4 regions of the Solibacillus sp. FSL K6-1523 genome follow, and region 1 is predicted to be linked to each of the others. Evidence: riboswitches for the same ligand, from Rfam matches in the RefSeq annotation. Region 1 holds a riboswitch; each other region holds the start of a gene.
What was found. Region 1 has a riboswitch for cobalamin ahead of MHI10_RS02585 (ABC transporter substrate-binding protein). Riboswitches for the same ligand answer to the same signal wherever they lie in the genome.
Positions count from the first base shown of each region.

Region 2: another riboswitch for cobalamin. It lies ahead of MHI10_RS05815 (energy-coupling factor ABC transporter permease); the one in region 1 lies ahead of MHI10_RS02585 (ABC transporter substrate-binding protein).
Region 3: another riboswitch for cobalamin. It lies ahead of cobJ (precorrin-3B C(17)-methyltransferase); the one in region 1 lies ahead of MHI10_RS02585 (ABC transporter substrate-binding protein).
Region 4: another riboswitch for cobalamin. It lies ahead of MHI10_RS05910 (hypothetical protein); the one in region 1 lies ahead of MHI10_RS02585 (ABC transporter substrate-binding protein).

Region 1 covers NZ_JBBOSU010000001.1:541,377-546,009, forward strand. Annotated here, with positions in the region: gene MHI10_RS02575 (amino acid ABC transporter ATP-binding protein) at 1-604, shown strand, start outside; gene MHI10_RS02580 (polysaccharide deacetylase family protein) at 722-1,666, opposite strand; cobalamin riboswitch at 2,011-2,212, shown strand; gene MHI10_RS02585 (ABC transporter substrate-binding protein) at 2,360-3,322, shown strand; gene MHI10_RS02590 (FecCD family ABC transporter permease) at 3,315-4,313, shown strand; gene MHI10_RS02595 (adenosylcobinamide amidohydrolase) at 4,313-4,633, shown strand, end outside.
Region 2 covers NZ_JBBOSU010000001.1:1,272,428-1,277,060, forward strand. Annotated here, with positions in the region: gene MHI10_RS05810 (ABC transporter substrate-binding protein) at 1-920, opposite strand, end outside; cobalamin riboswitch at 1,090-1,275, opposite strand; cobalamin riboswitch at 1,490-1,667, shown strand; gene MHI10_RS05815 (energy-coupling factor ABC transporter permease) at 1,789-2,532, shown strand; gene MHI10_RS05820 (energy-coupling factor ABC transporter substrate-binding protein) at 2,534-2,821, shown strand; gene cbiQ (cobalt ECF transporter T component CbiQ) at 2,808-3,587, shown strand; gene MHI10_RS05830 (energy-coupling factor ABC transporter ATP-binding protein) at 3,603-4,433, shown strand; gene MHI10_RS05835 (hypothetical protein) at 4,466-4,597, shown strand.
Region 3 covers NZ_JBBOSU010000001.1:164,750-169,382, reverse strand. Annotated here, with positions in the region: gene cobK (precorrin-6A reductase) at 1-238, opposite strand, end outside; gene cobJ (precorrin-3B C(17)-methyltransferase) at 249-1,967, opposite strand; cobalamin riboswitch at 2,125-2,308, opposite strand; gene MHI10_RS00850 (ABC transporter permease) at 2,389-3,171, opposite strand; gene MHI10_RS00845 (ABC transporter ATP-binding protein) at 3,158-4,060, opposite strand; gene MHI10_RS00840 (PLD nuclease N-terminal domain-containing protein) at 4,057-4,257, opposite strand; gene MHI10_RS00835 (helix-turn-helix domain-containing protein) at 4,257-4,633, opposite strand, start outside.
Region 4 covers NZ_JBBOSU010000001.1:1,287,363-1,291,995, reverse strand. Annotated here, with positions in the region: gene MHI10_RS05925 (adenosylcobinamide-GDP ribazoletransferase) at 1-211, opposite strand, end outside; gene MHI10_RS05920 (bifunctional adenosylcobinamide kinase/adenosylcobinamide-phosphate guanylyltransferase) at 215-757, opposite strand; gene MHI10_RS05915 (ABC transporter substrate-binding protein) at 1,016-1,972, opposite strand; gene MHI10_RS05910 (hypothetical protein) at 1,969-2,517, opposite strand; cobalamin riboswitch at 2,658-2,839, opposite strand; gene MHI10_RS05905 (hypothetical protein) at 2,995-3,882, opposite strand; gene MHI10_RS05900 (MarR family winged helix-turn-helix transcriptional regulator) at 4,070-4,537, opposite strand.

The DNA of each region.
Region 1 (4,633 bases):
ACGTGCAGATGAAGGCACAGCAAGCTTTGATACGATTCAAGTGGATTTGCATAATGCATCGAAAAAGGACATTTTAGCGATTCGCAAAAAAACGGCTTTTGTTTTTCAAAACTATAATTTATTTGCGAATAAAACCGCACTTGAAAATGTGGCAGAAGGGCTCCATATCGGGCGTGGTATGAAAAAGGAAGAAGCATTAAAAACTTCGCGTGAAGCACTGGACCGGGTCGGTTTATCTGAAAAATACGATGCTTATCCAAGTCAGCTTTCGGGTGGGCAACAGCAGCGGGTTGGAATTGCGCGCGCGGTCGCTTTGAATCCAGATATTATTTTATTTGATGAACCTACGTCAGCATTAGATCCAGAGCTTGTTGGAGAGGTGTTAACCGTTATGAGGGAGATAGCCAAGGAAGGGACGACAATGCTTGTTGTAACGCATGAAATGTCATTCGCACGCGATGTAGCAAACCGGGTTATCTTTATGGATGGGGGAAATATTGTAGAGGAAGGCACGCCACATGAAATTTTTGTCCAACCAAAAGAAGAGAGGACAAAACGTTTTCTTCAGCGCGTGTTGCCGGATGATTATACGTATCATATATAAAGGTCGGAATGGGTGAATTTTTACTTGCGATGTCATTCATAACATATCGGCCTCTTTATTGATCAACCTAATATTTGAATAATCAGGTGTATCCATGTAGAGGCCATATTAAGGAGATTACAGACGTGCATCCTTCTGAAAGTTAAGGGCGAAATGATTAGCTTCTTCGTATACGGCAAACTTATACCCCTGTTCTCTGTAAAATGCAATAATCTCTGGAAGTGCCGCCAAAGTTTGTGGTTTTTCGTGCATTAGCACAACTTCTCTATCAGCTTTTGTGCCACTTTTAATATTCTCTATAATTTGGGATGGATTATCTTTTAACGACCAGTCATTGGAATCAATTGTCCAATCCCAAACTTTAATGTTTGCGTCTACGATTTGATTGCGAATCTGTTCACTTTTCAACCCTGGTGCGGAACCATAAGGAGGGCGAACTAAACGGGGGTTTGTACCAGTAATCTCATGAATTAGTGCTAACGCTTCGTTCATCTCGGGTACAAACTGATTATCCTTGTATAATGTTTTGGATTCATGCGTCATGCTATGGGCACCGATATAATGTCCTTCTGTTGTTGCCCGTTTTACACTTTCCTGGAGATGCTTCTTTTTCAGGTTACTTCCTTGCATGAAAAAGGTTACTTTCACATTTTGCTCGTATAAGACATCTAGAAATTGGCCTGTTAATATGCTAGGACCATCATCAAATGTTAGGTAGACCACTTTATCTAAAGATATTTCTTCTGTACTTGCTTGTTCCTTATCTTGGCTGATTGGGGCTTCTACCTCCTCTGTAGAATCTTGTTGGGTGTTGTTGTTAACTTCAGAATTTGAGTGTTCTAAAGATTCTTCCTTTAGATTAGTTTGTTCTTTACCTTGGTTAATCGAAGGCTCTACTTTTTCGGTCATATCTTGCTTACTACTTTTTTCATTAATAGCATACGATTTTCCTACAATAAAACCAGCAAAAAAAATAGGGATTAGCATAACCAGTATCGTCATTACAATTCGTGATCTTCTTTTTTTTCTTCTTTTGTCATACTCATTTTGTGGTGCTCTCATGATTGTTAAATCCTCCTGCTGTAAATTTGAGTGTTTATGTACGTTCGTTTTTCCGTATATTATATGAAACTAGTAGACATTTGAATGTGTTTGCTATTTGAAGTGCAAAGCGATAGTGGACCTCTCGATGTTTTGTAATAATAAAATATTCACTTTTTCTAATTTTCAACATGTCGCAAATACGTTCTACCTATTTGACGGGTCAGGCAAATAAAAAGTTTATATTAATTTTATATAAATAGGTTCAACTTATATATTTAATGAATAGTGATGAAGTTTCTGAAAACTCCCTCTTATCTACATACAAACATTCATTCTTCCGCTATAATAGAATAACCTATCAATTAAATAAGAAATGTGAAGGTTCTTAAAAAATTAGTTTTTCAAATTAATGAATAAGGATTAAAAGGGAAATCGGTTTCAGTCCGATGCGGTCCCGCCACTGTAAATGCGAGTTTGTTGAAAAAAGCCACTGAAGAAATTTGGGAAGGTATCAACAAGTATTCATGCATGAGCCAGGAGACCTGCCTCTACATTGCCAACAGTAAACCTGCGAGGATCGGGAGTGGCTTATAATTATCGATTCGAAATTATTTGCATACATCAATGGAAGTCTCCCAAGTTGGAGGCTTCTTTCTTTTGGTTGAAAAAACGGTTCTAGATAGGCTACGTAAAATTTAGGAGGAAAATAAAATGAAGAAAATACAAAGTTTAGCAATGCTCTTTTTAATGGCGATGCTCGTACTAGTAGGTTGTGGCACAGGGGATTCTAAGCCTACAACAAATGATACAGAACAAAACAAAACAGCAAAAGGTAAGGATAGTGCAGCTGCACAATTCCCTGTAACGGTAACGGATTCACTAGGAAGAGAGATAGCATTAGAAAAACAACCCGAACGTATTATTTCTCTTGCCCCTTCAAATACTGAAATTTTATTTGGCTTAGGGTTAAATGAAGAAATTGTCGGCGTTTCAGATAACGATACTTTCCCAGAACAAGCAACGACAAAGGAAAAAGTAGGCGGCATGGAATTTAATTTAGAGCTAATCGCATCACTTAAACCAGACATCGTATTTGCGCATGAATCAGGCATGTACAATTTTGAAAAGGGCATGGAACAGTTAGAAGCAATGGGCATTGCTGTTTTTGTCGTAAAAAATACGGTGAATTTTGAAGAAACATATGAAACGATGAAGCAAATTGGGCAACTAACAGGCAAGGTAGCACAAGCAGATGAGATGGTTGCTACTATGCAAAAAGATATTGAAGAAATGACAACTAAGGCAGTTGGTTTAGATGGGAAATCGGCATTTATTGTTGTAGGTACGAACCCCGATTTATACGCGGTTGGCACAGGAACATTTATTAATGAAATGCTTCATACGGTAGGTGTTAAAAATAGTGTGACACAACCAGGTTGGCTACAATATAGCGCAGAGCAATTTGTAAGTGACAATCCAGAAGTGATTTTAGTAACATACGAAGACGATATTGAGGCAATTTTATCAAATCCAGCTTATGCAGAAATGGATGCAGTGAAATCTGGAAATGTTCATTTAATTGATGCGGATACAACAAGTCGTCAAGGACCTCGTATTGTAGAAGGTATTCAATCAATTGCACAAACAATGTATCCAGAGGTTTTCGGTGAATAAAAAATATACATTCGCTTATTTAGTATCAATCGTTTTGCTGCTATTAAGCGTATGGCTCGGTGTGTCAATTGGCTCGGTTAATATTCCGATTGCAACATTATGGGACAAGGCGACTGATCCCGTTGCCCACAGTATTTTATGGAAAATCAGAATGCCCCGTGTCATTTTAGCAGCAATTATCGGAGCTTCTTTAGCGATTGCAGGTGCAGCTTTTCAAGGGTTGCTTAAAAATCCACTGGCAGATCCGTATACATTAGGAATTTCTTCAGGTGCCTCGGTTGGTGCTGTGATGACGATTTTCCTAGGTATCTCGATTCCATTATTGGGAACCTTTACATTACCTGTATTTAGTATGATTGGTGCGCTACTAACGATGATTGCAGTATTAAGCTTTGCGCGAATCGTAGACCGTACACTGAAAATGGAAACACTTATTTTAACAGGTGTTATTTTTAGTTCCTTTTTAGGTTCTTGCATTTCGTTAATGGTCGCCTTAACAGGAGAAGAGTTGCGAGAAATTATCGGTTGGCTTTTAGGCAGTGTTTCAATGCGCGGTTGGCCGTATGTGAAAATGATTTTGCCATTCGCGATTATCGGAACCGTTATTATTTGGTTACAACGCCGCGAATTAAATGCGATGATTTATGGTGAAGAACGTGCGCAATATTTAGGAGTTAATGTGAAACGTAGTAAATTTATGATTTTAGCGGGTGGTTCGATGCTAACAGGTGCATCTGTTGCAGCGTCTGGTACAATTGGCTTTGTTGGTCTTGTAATTCCGCATATGGTCCGCAGTATTATCGGGGCAGATCATCGACATTTACTCCCAATTTCCTTATTGAACGGGGCAAGCTTACTCGTCATTTGTGATTTAGTATCGCGGACAATTATTGCGCCAGTTGAGCTACCAATCGGTGTAATTACAGCGTTTATCGGTGCACCAGTATTTGCTTATATTTTCTTTAAACAGCGTAGAAAGGGGGGAGCATGATGCTAAAGGTTCAAAATATTTCAGGTGGCTATCATGCAAACCCAATTGTCAAAAACATGTCATTTCAAGTAGGTAAGGGAAAAATTCTTGGAATACTTGGACCGAATGGTAGCGGCAAATCGACACTATTAAAAATTATTAGTGGTGTACTTAAACCGCAAGACGGGCAAATCATCATAGATGGGCAAGCAATTGAAAGTTATTCTGTGAAACAGTTAGCAAAAAAAATGGCGGTACTCCCTCAACTACATGCGAGCAGTTTTTCAAATACTGTCTATGATGCGATTTCTTTAGGGCGTTACCCACATCAAAGTGGCTTT
Region 2 (4,633 bases), 730 kb from region 1:
ATTTGGCTAACCGCTGTATTCGTAACAACATTGTCTAATACCTCTGTATAGCTTGTTGCATCCTCCGCATCATAGCCTCCAAAGAAATTACCATGTAACGTAACGACGTCGGGATTTGCAGTTAAGACAAATTCTTCATCAACATTTACAGTTGTAGATGACTTTGTAGACTCCCATAAAATACCTGGCGTAGGATCAATACCCCCTGCTAAAATCGTGGCAAAACCTTCACCTGGTCCAGCTTGCCTGTCAATTGTTGACGTTGGATAAATATTATATTTTTCATTAGTATTGAGTGCACCAGCAGATAATGCTAATACGGATTTCTTTTGGTCAGTTGGAATATCTTTTGTGCGTTCTGCTAATATTTGTTCAATACTTTGCTTCCACGTAATATACTCTTCAGCGCGTTCTTCTTTACCGAAAATTTTCGCTAATATACGTAGTTCCTCATCCATTTGATCTGCTAAATAGTTATTTAAACGAACCACCTTAATTCCTACGGGCTCTAATTTTTCCTCAAGCGTATTATCTGGACGGTTTGTAAATGTAAAGACAACTTCAGGTTTTAAAGATAAAATTGATTCCATATTTAGTTCGTCTGTTTTCCCTACATCGGGTAAATCATTTAACCCTAAATAGCCGTTATTTTTAATTGTATTGTCACCTGTTGCGATAATCGCGTCTTGTGCACCCAGTAATGTAATAGCTTCTGCTGTATTACGGTTAATGACAACTGCCTTTGTTACTGGTAAAGATAATGTAATTTCTTTTCCTGCTGTATCTGTGAAAGTAATCTCATTTGATTTTTCTTGCACATCTTCAATTGCATTCACCTCAGCAGGTTCTTCACTAGAGCAACCTACAAGTAAAAAGGTTAATAAAAAACCGTAAACTATAGTTTTTACATATTTCCCCACTAAATAACTCTCCCTCAAAATGTTTTATATTAAGTGCTAATACACGAAATACCTTAAAAAACAAAAAAGCCTACTTCCAGCAAGAGCTAGAAATAGGCTTAGACATCCTAAAAAATGTATACTAAAATACAAAAACTATATTTGTCGCCGCCCTTCTCCCACCGAAAAGTCATGTTGCTGTAACAAAGCAGGTTTCCTGGCTCAAGCGTCATTTTACTCTTACATCTTCCCATCAGATTGACAGTGATTTATTGTAATTTCATCAGCTATTACAGTAGCGGGGGCTGCATTAGATTTTTACTAATTTCCCTTTTACCTCTTAATAAATAAGAGCACTTTACTACATTCATTATGAAATTAACGTAACTTTATCATTTAATTTCCATTTTTACAATGGTGATTAATTAAAAATTATCACTATTTGGAAGAGAAAAGCGTTTATGGAAGAACATAATTCTCATATTCAACAAAAAAATTAAAAATTATCTTTTTTAGCCCCCTTATTTAAAGAATAATCAAAAAATAATAATGACAAATATTAGTCGCCGTGATACTATTTTCCACATGATGAAAATTGAATGATTTTTGGTGCTTTTTAAGCTTAATAGGGAAACCAGTGAGATTCTGGTACTGTCCCGCAACTGTAACTTGGAGTATTACATATTACGTCACTGCATTTTTTTATGTGGGAAGGCATGGAATACGTTGAAGAGAAGTCAGGATACCTACCAAAAATTTATTGATTCAGACCTACGAGGATAGGTGCGTGAAACAAGCAATAGGCGCTTGTTTTGTGATGCACTTTTACTCTTAAAAAGTGTATTTTTTTTATGCACTTTTTCATCAAATATGAAAAAGGAGTAAAAACATGAAACAATTATTACCAAAACTTGCTTACTTCGGTATCATTTTATTATTTATACCAAAGCAAGCACACGCCATGCACATTATGGAAGGATTTTTACCGATAGGTTGGGCTATCTTCTGGTTTGCACTATGTCTACCGTTTCTTATGAAGGGGTTCAAAGTCATTCGCGTAATCGTCAAAGAGAATCCGGAAAGCAAACTATTATTAGCTTTGTCGGGGGCATTTACATTTGTTTTATCCGCATTAAAAATTCCATCAGTAACAGGTAGCTGCTCTCACCCAACTGGGGTTGGGTTGGGGTCAATTTTATTTGGCCCTTTTGTTATGAGTGTACTTGGATCAATCGTTTTATTATTTCAATCGATTTTACTTGCACATGGTGGTCTTACAACATTGGGAGCGAACATTTTCTCCATGGCGATCGTTGGCCCATTTATTGCCGTGGGTGTTTTTAAATTGGCAACTCAATGGGGATTATCTTTTAGTATCGCTGTATTTTTAGCTGCGATGCTTGGTGATTTTGGTACATATGTTATGACATCTGTCCAATTAGCGTTAGCATTTCCTTCTGAAGTTGGAGGTATTTTAGGTTCATTCCAAAAATTCGCAAGCATCTTTGCATTAACGCAAATCCCATTAGCTATAAGTGAAGGGTTATTAACTGTGATGATTATGAACTTCTTACAAAAATATAATATGAAAGAATTAGTTCAACTACGTATTTTAAAGGCAAAGGAGAGCTAACATGTTTAAGAAAAACCTACTTTTACTAATTGGCGTTATCATTTTAGCCATTTTACCACTCTTATTTTTACAGGATGCAGAATTTGGCGGTGCTGATGGTGAGGCTGAAGAAGCAATTACAGAAATCGTAACACATTATGAGCCTTGGTTTAGTGCAATTTGGGAACCTCCAAGTGGTGAAATCGAAAGCTTATTATTCGTTTTACAAGGTGTTATTGGCGCGCTAATTATAGGCTATTTCATCGGCTTTATGCGTGGAAAGCATACGAAAGATCATGCTAAACATTGATTTTATTGCGAGCCATAATGCGATACAAAAAGTAGCAGCTAGCCAAAAAATGGTGTTAAGTTTCCTTACGTTATTATTAACCACGCTATTGCGAAATAATAGTTTTTCGGTGTGGACACTGGTATTCATAAGTGCTGTCATCATCTTTTATGCAAACATCCCTTGGAAAACGTATATCACATTACTCATTGCGCCCATAGGTTTTATTTTGGCTGGAATAGTTGCTATTGTGTTTTCTGTTACATTTACACAGTCTGTTCCCACACAGGCTTTATGGCACCATTCATTTTTGACGATGCAACTATTTATTTTACCAAACGATGGACTACGTGCAATTACGTTATTTTGCACCTCTATTAGTGCGACCAGTTGCTTATATTTTTTAATTTTAACAACACCGATGTATGAAATTAGTTCGGTACTTACGAGATTAAAAGTGCCAATTATTATTATAGAAATAATTGAGCTTATGTATCGTTTTATTTTTTTGTTTATAGAGATGATTTCGCAGCTTTATACAGCGCAGCACGCTCGTTTAGGCTACAGGTCTTATAAAAAAAGCTTTCAATCATTAAGTTTACTCATAAACGCATTATTCCGTTCGATTTTCTTCCGTTATCAAGTGATGTCTCATGCGATGGCTGCAAGAAATATTGATCAATTCGTTATTCCACAACAATTTTTAAACGACAAAGAATGGGACAAAAAGTTAACATGGCTTACGGTGATATTTATCGTAGTTGGTATAACGATACTTGCTTTGTAGAGGGAGGTTTTGATTATGACTGAAAGCTATTTTAGATTAGACCACGTCTCATTCCAGTATAGCGATGGTACACAGGCACTACATGGGCTTTCACTTTCTATTCCGAAGGGGAAAAAAGTTGCCATTCTAGGTGAAAATGGTTCAGGCAAATCAACATTTTTTAAGTTACTCATTGGGCTTGAAAAACCTACTAATGGTAAAATTCAATTTTTAAATGAAACCTTACATTATTCTAAAAAACAATTAATTAGTTTGCGAGAGCGCGTTGGCTTTATTTTTCAAGAGACGGATAATCAGTTATTTGCCTCTACTGTTAAACAAGACATTTTATATGGACCTATTAATTTAAAATGGCCACATGAAAAAATTGAGCATAATGTTTCAAGTGCCATACAGTTAACAGAACTTGAAGACTTAACCGAGCGTCCTATTCATTTTTTAAGTGGTGGACAAAAGAAGCGCGTAACAATTGCAGGCGTTTATGCGATGGATCCAAAAGTTTATATTTTAGATGAGCCAACGAGCAGTTTAGATTATTATTTTTCCAATCAACTTACAAAGTATTTAGATGAACTCGATGATGGAGAGCGAACATTTTTATACTCAACGCACCAAGTCAATTTGATTTATGAATGGGCCGATCATTTTATCGTCTTTCATAGAGGGGAATTACTTTATTCAGGACAACGAGATGCGCTGTTTTCAAATGACGCGCTGTTAGAAAGAGCACATATTGAAAAACCATGGCTCGTAAAATGCTATGAAACGATGTTACATGAGGGGCTAATTCAACCACAATCATTACTTCCTTGTTCAATGGAAGAGTTAATGCATCTCATTAAATAACATATATTCATAACTGCTTGAGGAGGCAATCGATGAAAAACGAATTACAACAACCTAATGAAATACAAGGATTAGATATACTTTTGGAAGATGATATTGATATAGACTCAGAAACTTGTTTTCTTCAATTTGTAATGGGTACTTATCTAAGTGAATCTAATTAATCGAAATAAAAAGTTGAGACTACAGATATCAATTCT
Region 3 (4,633 bases), 380 kb from region 1:
TTGAAGCTTCCTCTGCATAAGGGTGGCTTGCATCAATAACCGTTGTCACACCCTTTTCATCAATGATCGCCGTCATCTGTTCGATTGAAAGGCGCCCTACTTGATAGGCAATGCCCGCTTCCTTCAAGCTATTTGCTGCTGAATCTGTCACGACGGTTGCTAATAATAAATGCCCCTTGTTTTGTAGCTCAATGGCCAATTCACGTGCATCGCTCGTCCCTGCTAAAAATAAAATCATGTCACCCCTCCTAATCGCCACATGGTGCTTCTTCTACTTTGATTTTGCAGCTCATATCTTGGTACGTGAAATGGGCAACTTTCTTTACGCGCTTAAAGTATTTAAAGAAGCGCTCATTTGGATGTGCATGTTCTTTATATTCCTCAACGATCTTCGTTAATAATGGAATCAGTTCATCTGGCTCTAATCCTTCTGCGACTGGTTGTGCAGCGTGTGCCGTTCGACCAACTGGCTTGGCGCCAATAAAAAGATCGAATTTCTTTTTACGATAGACAATGCCAATATCATCGAAAATTGGGCGATAGCAAGCCATTCCACAGCCATTAAAACCAACATGCAATTCCTTTGGTAGCTTCAAACCGCCAAGCGTATCCATAATTTCCTCCGCATATGGAATCGAATCTGCCTTCTCTCCATAGCAAAAATCACATGCCTTTATGTTTAAGACATCTCCCATAGGCAGCACGTACAACCCTGTTTCACGTAATAATCCAACGACTTTTTCCGGTGCTTCAGTAGGAATCTTTACATGGAAACGATGATCTGGTGTATATTCAAGAGTTCCCTCTTCTCCTACTACTTCAGCAAGTACCTTCATTTGCTGTGGTGTAATGATTTTATTTGCAACACCTGGTGAAACGGCAAATTCAAAAATCGATTCGATTGCTTGCTGTACTAAAAAGTCCGTCTTCACAGGTTCGTTTGATATACAAGCTAATGCCATTCTTGCCATCTCAAGTGCTGACTTTTTCTCCGGAAGTTGTTGAAATTCTGCTGGCACTACCGGCGCTGGTTCTACAGTAGTTACACTCACTTCTTTCAAAGGCTCTATTTTAAGGTTTGGCCCTGCTTTAATTGCCTCAATCTTTTCATAGCCCGATTTTGCTTCTCCTGTTTCTTGATCAAGCGCCCATGGTTCTGCTTCTTTTTTCAAGCGTTGATGCGGTTTCCAAACTTGTTTTTCATCACCGAGCGTATACTTTCTTTGATAGCCACGTGGTGTAATAATTTTATTATCGTAAAAGAATGTGGAGGAGTTCCCAACTACAACAGTCGTTAACATACCAATATCATGGTCTAACATTTCCGCTAAATTTGTTAATACGATATTTTGGCTTTCTCGATAAGCACTCTTCACTAATCCTACTGGTGTATCAGGTGAACGATACTTCAGCAAAATACGCTGTGCTTCTACAATTTGACGTGTTCTCCGTCCTGATTTTGGATTGTAGAATGCGATGACAAAATCCGCCATTGCTGCAGCTTCAATACGCTTTTCAATGACTGTCCAAGGCGTTAAGTGGTCACTCAAACTGATCGTACAAGAGTCATGCATTACCGGTGCACCAAGTAAGCTCGCACATGAATTAATCGCTGAAATTCCTGGCACAACTTCTACTTCAATACCTGTTGCCTCAGTCCAACCTTTTTCAATTAAAACCTCATACACTAAACCAGCCATGCCGTATACGCCCGCATCACCACTCGAAATGACTGCAACGATATTTCCTGCCTCTGCCTGTTTAACAGCATCTTGCGCTCGTGATACTTCTTCGGTCATACCTGTACTGACAATTGTTTGTGCTGTTACTAAATGGCGAATTAAATCTACATACGTTTTATAACCCATAATATGATTACTTTGCTGTAATGCATCTACGGCTCTTTTTGTAATATGTTCTCGATCTCCAGGACCAAACCCAACTACAAAAATCTTCCCTTTACCCAAAACGTTCCCCTCCAATAAAAAAAGATACCCAAACTTCTTTTACAAAAGAAGTTTGGGTATCTGAAAATTTATATAAAAAATCGTATTTTCAAAAAATAGAATCTACTACGACCTGCTATATTTGAGTTCTCATCTACACTTCTCCCACCGAAAAGTAAGTAATCGAATTAAACAAGCAGGTTTCCTGGCTTAAACTTCACTTTACTCTCACATCTTCCCATCCTCATCAGACAGTGATATTCGTGATTTCATCCGTTATTACAGTAGCGGGGGCTGCATTAGATTTTCACTAATTTCCCTATTATTCTCAAAATATAAGCACTCATTTAATAGTTTATTAAATTATGACTTTACAATACCATATAAATGAAATATTACAACTATTTAATAATTATCTTAGCAATTTCATCTTTATAAAAAGCTAAACCTTCACCGTACTTGCTCGCTTCTTACTAAAGTAAATTCCTATAATAACAAAGACAAACATTAATGAAACCGTCATTGTAAATGTACTCCAAAATATTGACATCGTGACAGATTCATCAATAAGTCGCAATCCATATGTCGACAATTTATACGGAGTAACCGTCCAAAAACCACCAATGATGGAGTCTACAACTGAACCAATCAAGATCAAAAAAATTGCAATCGTCGTAGCAACCGGTGTTTTGAATGCTGCACTCATTGCCACTGTAACCGCCATGACAAATAGGAGCCATATACAATACGTTCCAAGCATCGCCATAAAGCGAGTAGGATCTACTTTGCCATATAAAAGTACCGTATAATACACACTTCCCGCATAGCCAGCTGTTGCACTAATAATTGCTACGCTGCTCGCCACAATCCATTTGCTCAAAAACATTGCGGTAAAGGAAATCGGACGCACATACAATAATGTGGCTGTGCCGCTTTGGCGTTCCTTGCTAAACGTACCTATATAGGAAGCAATTAGTACGATTAATCCAATAGATTGAAACTGTCCCGTTGAAGCCGCCAGTAAATCCATCGCATGAAGTTCTGGCATCATCATCGCAAATCCTTCAGGCATATTACCAACTGCATTCAAAATATCCTCCATGAAATAATTGAGGATTGGATCACTTACACCGAGTAGAACAAAGACAATCGGAATCCATATAAATTTAAAACTACGCCAGCTTTCCCGCCATTCTTTTACTAACAACGTGTTAAATTGACCCATTAGTTCCCGCCACCTTCATGAAGATTTCTTCCAAGCTCGCTGTTTCCCGCTCCACTTTTACAACGTGATACGGGGATTTCGCTAAACGATAAAGTAACTGTTGCATCGATGGTTTTTCTTCTCGGATTTCAACATAAGCAATATTTTGTTCTGCTTTTGCTACAAGCTCTGATTGACTCGCAAACTGTCTTGCTTCTTCATTTGATGCAAACTGGATTTTATAGCGCGGCTCATCAAATTTTGTACACACTTGATGAAGGGATCCTTGCTCGACAAGTTGACCTTTTCGTAAAAAGAGCACTTGATCGGTCATTTCCTCCGCGTCATTTAAAATATGCGTCGAATATAAAATCGTCGTTTGCTGTTGAATTTCTTTCAGTAAGTTCATAATTTCTCTACGCCCAACAGGGTCAAGCGCTGATACCGGCTCATCTAGCAATAATAATTTCGGTTGATGAATAATAGCTTGTGCGATACCTAAACGTTGCTTCATCCCACCTGAAAACGTTGCTACTTTTTTGTGCATCGCCGCTCCAAGACCGACGAATTCTAATATTTTTTGTGCTTCTTTTTTTACTTTTCTTTTTTCCACACCACTTAAATTTGCGGTCATTTCCAAAAATTCAAATGCCGTTAGCCAAGAAAAAAATTGCGGATACTGCGGCAAAAAGCCGATTGCACTTCGAATATCTTTAACACCTGGCATTAGAATTTGACCACTTGTTGGTTGTAACAAGCCTGTTAGCATTGATAATGTGGTCGTTTTCCCCGCACCATTTGGACCAATGAGAGCGGTTGCTGTATGTTCTTCCAATGTAAACGACACGTGATCGACAACTTTTTGTTCACCATATTGTTTGGTTAATTGCGCTACTTGAATACATGTCATTGGCTTTTACGTCCGAAAATAAAGTACAAAATCGGTCCAATTGTTGAAACAAATAATGCAACGACTACCCATAACCATTTCGGTCCATTCGTTGCGCCGTTACGTGCAATATCAACAATCACAACAAGTGCCAAAATAAATTGCAAAATAATTAAAGGGGCAATAAGCGCCCAATTTATATTCGCTAATTCTTCCACTATAATTCCTCCTCTAGTTGTAAATGATGTTGTAAATTCGTCATCATTATTTTAAATTGCGTATTGTCTTGTAGTGCATTAAATATTGGATTATTTGCAATACTTGTTACAAGATCTTTTTTAATCGACAAATTATCCCGTGGCGCTTGTTTATCAATTCGCTCCTGCTGATCAATCCAGTCCCCGAGCTTGTAAAAATAACGATCTCCTTGTAACTCCAATGGAAATTTTAATGTGCTACAAACTTTGATATAGTATTCAATCATTTGAAGCGCCTGCTCTGTTTGATTTCTCATCATATATCCACCTGCTGCTTTAATATAAAACACAAGCGCTATATTAGGATTTAAGTTTGCAATTTGAAAAGTTTCAAGCA
Region 4 (4,633 bases), 750 kb from region 1:
CTAATAATAACGGTGAAATATCGCTATATGTAAATAATCCATAAGCCGTTGTCGCATATATGCCGCCCATTAGTAATCCAAGTATCGGTAAAAAGGCATACATCCATGTAACGGTTTTTGCGTTCATCTCAAACGATTTTTTCACGGGAATAGCCGAGAAAAATTGCCACGCTAATAAAAATCCAATTGTACTATTTTTCAACTTGTTCACCTCTTATTTCCATTGTTGTACAAGTTGGTATTGTACTTCATAAGCTGATTCACAATGTGTCACAATCCATTGATGAAATTGTCCGATCAGCTTTCGGTACAGTTCCACTTCATCAAATGGTGAGCGTGGTTCATCCAATATTTCATTCGATACAATGACAACCCGCACTCCTTGCTGTTGCCATGCAAGTAGCTGTTCTTGAAAGGCCAATATATAATCCGCAATCCGCTGCTCACGATTATCAAGCGTTTCTGTATGATACAACACATTGGCCAGCCATGTTGTGACACATTCAAATAATAGCACATGCTGAGCATTAAGCTGCTTCATTGCAGCCGGTATTTCCACTTGCATTTCAACAGTTAGCCAGTGTAACCCTTGCTGTTCGCGGTCTAGCTGATGCCGTTTAATTCGCGCTTCCATTTCTCGGTCAAACGCGACACCTGTTGCAACATAAATATACCGCGCGTCCTGTCCATATCGCTGAACAAACCGCTCTGCAAAGGCGCTCTTCCCACTTCTTACGCCACCTGTAATAAAAATCATTTATTTCTCACCCCTTAAAGCAGTAAAAGAACAAGCCGTTTTCTTAGCCTGTTCTCTAATTATAGATTTATATCAATTACGCCGAGGTGTAATTGCGTCCAGATTTTTTCGAGCTCGCTCGAAAAACTCCCCTTAAAAATCTGTGACATCCGCCGGGGCTTAGGTCAACACGAAGTTGATCACAAAGGCGTTGTCACAGGACGTGACGGGTTTAGCCTTTGTTCCCCAATTCAGCCGGGGTTTGAACCCCCGCTGAATCTAGTTAAATAGCTCTGGATAGACTGTTTCTGCCATGATTTGAACAGCTTGACCTATTCGTGGTGCTGGACGAGACATAATATCTCCATCAACTAAAAACACTTGTTTATTCGTCAATGCACTAATTTTATCCCAGCCAGCGCGTCCCATAATTTCACCGATTGGATCGTCTATATAATTCGTCGTTGTAATAATGATTTCGGGATTACGTAGGATAACATCTTCCTCAGCAACACTTATCCAGCTTTTTTGATCTGCAAAAATATTTTCGACACCTGCTGCATCCATTATTTCTTGTTGGAATGTTTCATTACCTGTTGTCCAAAGATCTGGTGCAGGTGAAATTTCGTAATATACTTTTTTCTTTGTTGCGATTGTAGCTGTTCTATCTTGTACTTCTTTAATTTGAGTTTGAATATCTTTGACGATTTGTTCACCAGTTGGCTTCACACCCATTACTTCTGATAATTGAATAATATCTGAATATACATCCTCAAATTGAGCAGCCGATTCGATAACAAATACTTTTAATCCAGCATCTTCTAGCTGATTAATTTGTGCTTCATCACCAACTGTATAGGCAACTACAACGTCCGGGTTTAATTCTACAATACGTTCTGCATTAATAACAGTAGATGTTGAAACACGCTCAATCTTTTGGGCAGCTTCTGGGTAACTATCATAATCTGTTGCACCGATAATTTTATCTCCTACACCTAATTCAAATAAAATTTCAGTATTGCTTGGTTGTAATGACACAACTGTTTCAGGTACAGCATCAAATGTCACTTCTACACCACGATCATCAATAACTTTATAAGATTCATTCGTATTAGATCCTTGCTGTTCTTGATTTACTTCGCCTTTTGGCTGGCTCGCTGTTTTTTCATCCACTCCACATGCTGTTAGTAAAAGCGCGGCTGCGAGTGGTGCAACCCATTTCATTTTAATTTTCATCGGTGTTCCTCTTTTCTTTTTTTAACTGGATAAGATTTACTAATAAACGGAATTTCATTATAAGCATGTTGTTTGTTCATATAAACAGCCATAACGAAAAATACATTCGCTAAAAGCCCTAAGAAATCAAATAAAATTTCCGGTACATCTCGTTCTTCACTCACTTTATGTAAAGCACGGTATGACTTTTTCGCTTCACTTCGGCAAATATGAAGCCTTACAGCACTTTCTATTCCCTGTGGCAATAAAAACTGTTGAATCACGTCTTCAACATGACTGACATAAAAATCATAGCGCTCACTTAACCAATTTAAATCATCTAAAGTAATCGCCATTTTCCCTCGTACAGAACCATTTACATGATAAGCAAGTGGCTGAATAATTTGCAAGTCTTCTAAAACAATCCTTCCTTTATCATCCTCTACTAATGTTGGTAAGACCGCACCAATTCTAGTCGTCAATGAATCTGTTCGGATTTCATAATCCACTAAAGAAATTTTTTCACGCATAAATGGATAGCACGAATAACGCATGTCCTTTTTCAATGCAAGTCCCTCACTTTTGTTCTAATTATTTGTAACGGCAATAAAAAAATGCCACCCAAGGAAATGGATGGCATCATAAATATCATAATAGAAAACTACGATTATTCCTGCCGCACATTCTCTTTAAATCCGAAGAGTATTTGTTACGATCAGAAAAAGCTTGGTGTCTTGGCTTTGCGCTTATCATACACGTGAAAATATCCCCACTTTTTAGCAGTCTCTTTTCATCAGTATTTATCAGCGCTCACAGTTACGGATATAGCTTCGGATTCACACCGAATTCCCAATTTATGCTTATAGCACTTTTTCCTGCAAACTTATTAAATTGATAAACATACTGTACCATACGAAAGTTCACATGCAAATAAGTATTTAGGTATAACGTTATTTTAACACGTCTGTTGATTGACTAACCTTTCTGTAAAAAAACAATAAAAAAGAGTATTCTCATGTAGATTCGCGTTGAATTGGAAGTTATTAATCTCCACCCCCACCACAGCTTGAGCAAGAACTACCAGACGAGCAACTATTACAAGAGCTTCCAGACCCGCAACTCGTACAACTTGATGAACCGTTGCTGCTTTCATTCATGTAATTATAAAATTCATCATAATGAAAATAGGAAACAGATAGGAAAGGAATGAGCATTGCGTTGTATTTTTGCTGACTTTTCCCTTTCTTCATCATTGCACGTATGGCATTTTTATCATGGTCTTTCACTCTATTTGCCGTTTTTTTCATGGATGCAATCAGTGAAAGGACAACTGGCATACTCTTGGCATCACTCTTAAAATATTTATCTATTAATTCATTTTCCGGGAAATCTTTAAATTCATCAATAATATTGGGAGGCACAGGGAATCTGAAAAAGCCTTTATATAGATGAATGTTCTCCTTTCTTATGTAGAAAAGTTCCGCATATATCCAATCAAAAAAACCACGTAAATTTGGATCTGGTTCCACATTAACATTCGGACTGTGATGAAGTGTTGTCCCTAAATAATTTTTTGAAAAGTCCTCATACTCACGGGTAAACATAAGCATCTCATGCCATAATTCATCGACTTTCTCACTAAACATTGGCGATTCTTTTAAAAGAGAAGTCAAAATAAAATAACGTTTCAAATCCAGAAGACGCCAGCCGTACTCATTTCCCTTTAACTTATTTTGTCTACTTACCCGATCCGCTACATTTTCCATATAACCTTTATTAAGGGATTGCTCCAAGTCGACACTGAGCTTTTTTAATCCTTTAATTGATTTTATATCTAATACTTGTGGAGCTAAACTAAATGTAAATGCGCGTTTTTTGCGTATAAATAATATAAACCAAATTAAAACGACAAGCAGGATTAACCATTCCATTGAACTCCCCCCATTCCTATTTGAAAACATTTCCATAATCTTACCACGGTTTCTTTACTAAGGACCATCCATTATTGTGCTAAATATGGATGTAACCTTGACCAGTTATAGAAATGTGCAAAAAAATATGTAGGGGAAAATCCACTTTCAGATTTCCTCCTACAAAATTAATTAATATTGTAAATATTTAACCTTTATTCAAAATCTTTTTCATTAAATCCAAAAATAAAGTTTTTTCATCTTCTGTAAGATTTTCAGTGAAGACTTGTTCAACCGTTCTCCAAACATTTAGAACTTCCTCTTTTATATCCATACCTGCTTGCGTAAGGGAAACGAGTGTTACGCGTTTATCCAAATCTGAACGTTTCATCGTTACAAGGCCAACATCTTCTAATCGTCGTACGGACTTTGCAACGGTTGAATGATTAATCCCTAATGATTTACAAAGTGCATTTTGTGATTGATTATCCTCTTTCCAAAGCTGCATTAGCATCATTTCTTGTCCTGGAAATAACCCAACCTTTCGTAATAGATCAGTTGCTGTTGCGCGATGGAGGCGAGCGAGTGAGATGATTGCGAAATTAGTAGGGAATTCTGAAGCAGTGAAAATACCATCAACTTCAGATAGCGTTTTAGAACATTGGTTTTCTGACATGAAAAGCTCCCCTTTTATAAATATTGATTGCCACTTTTTGATATTCCACATATCCTTTACGATTTCTCAAAGAATACGCTTTTTAAACCATTATAT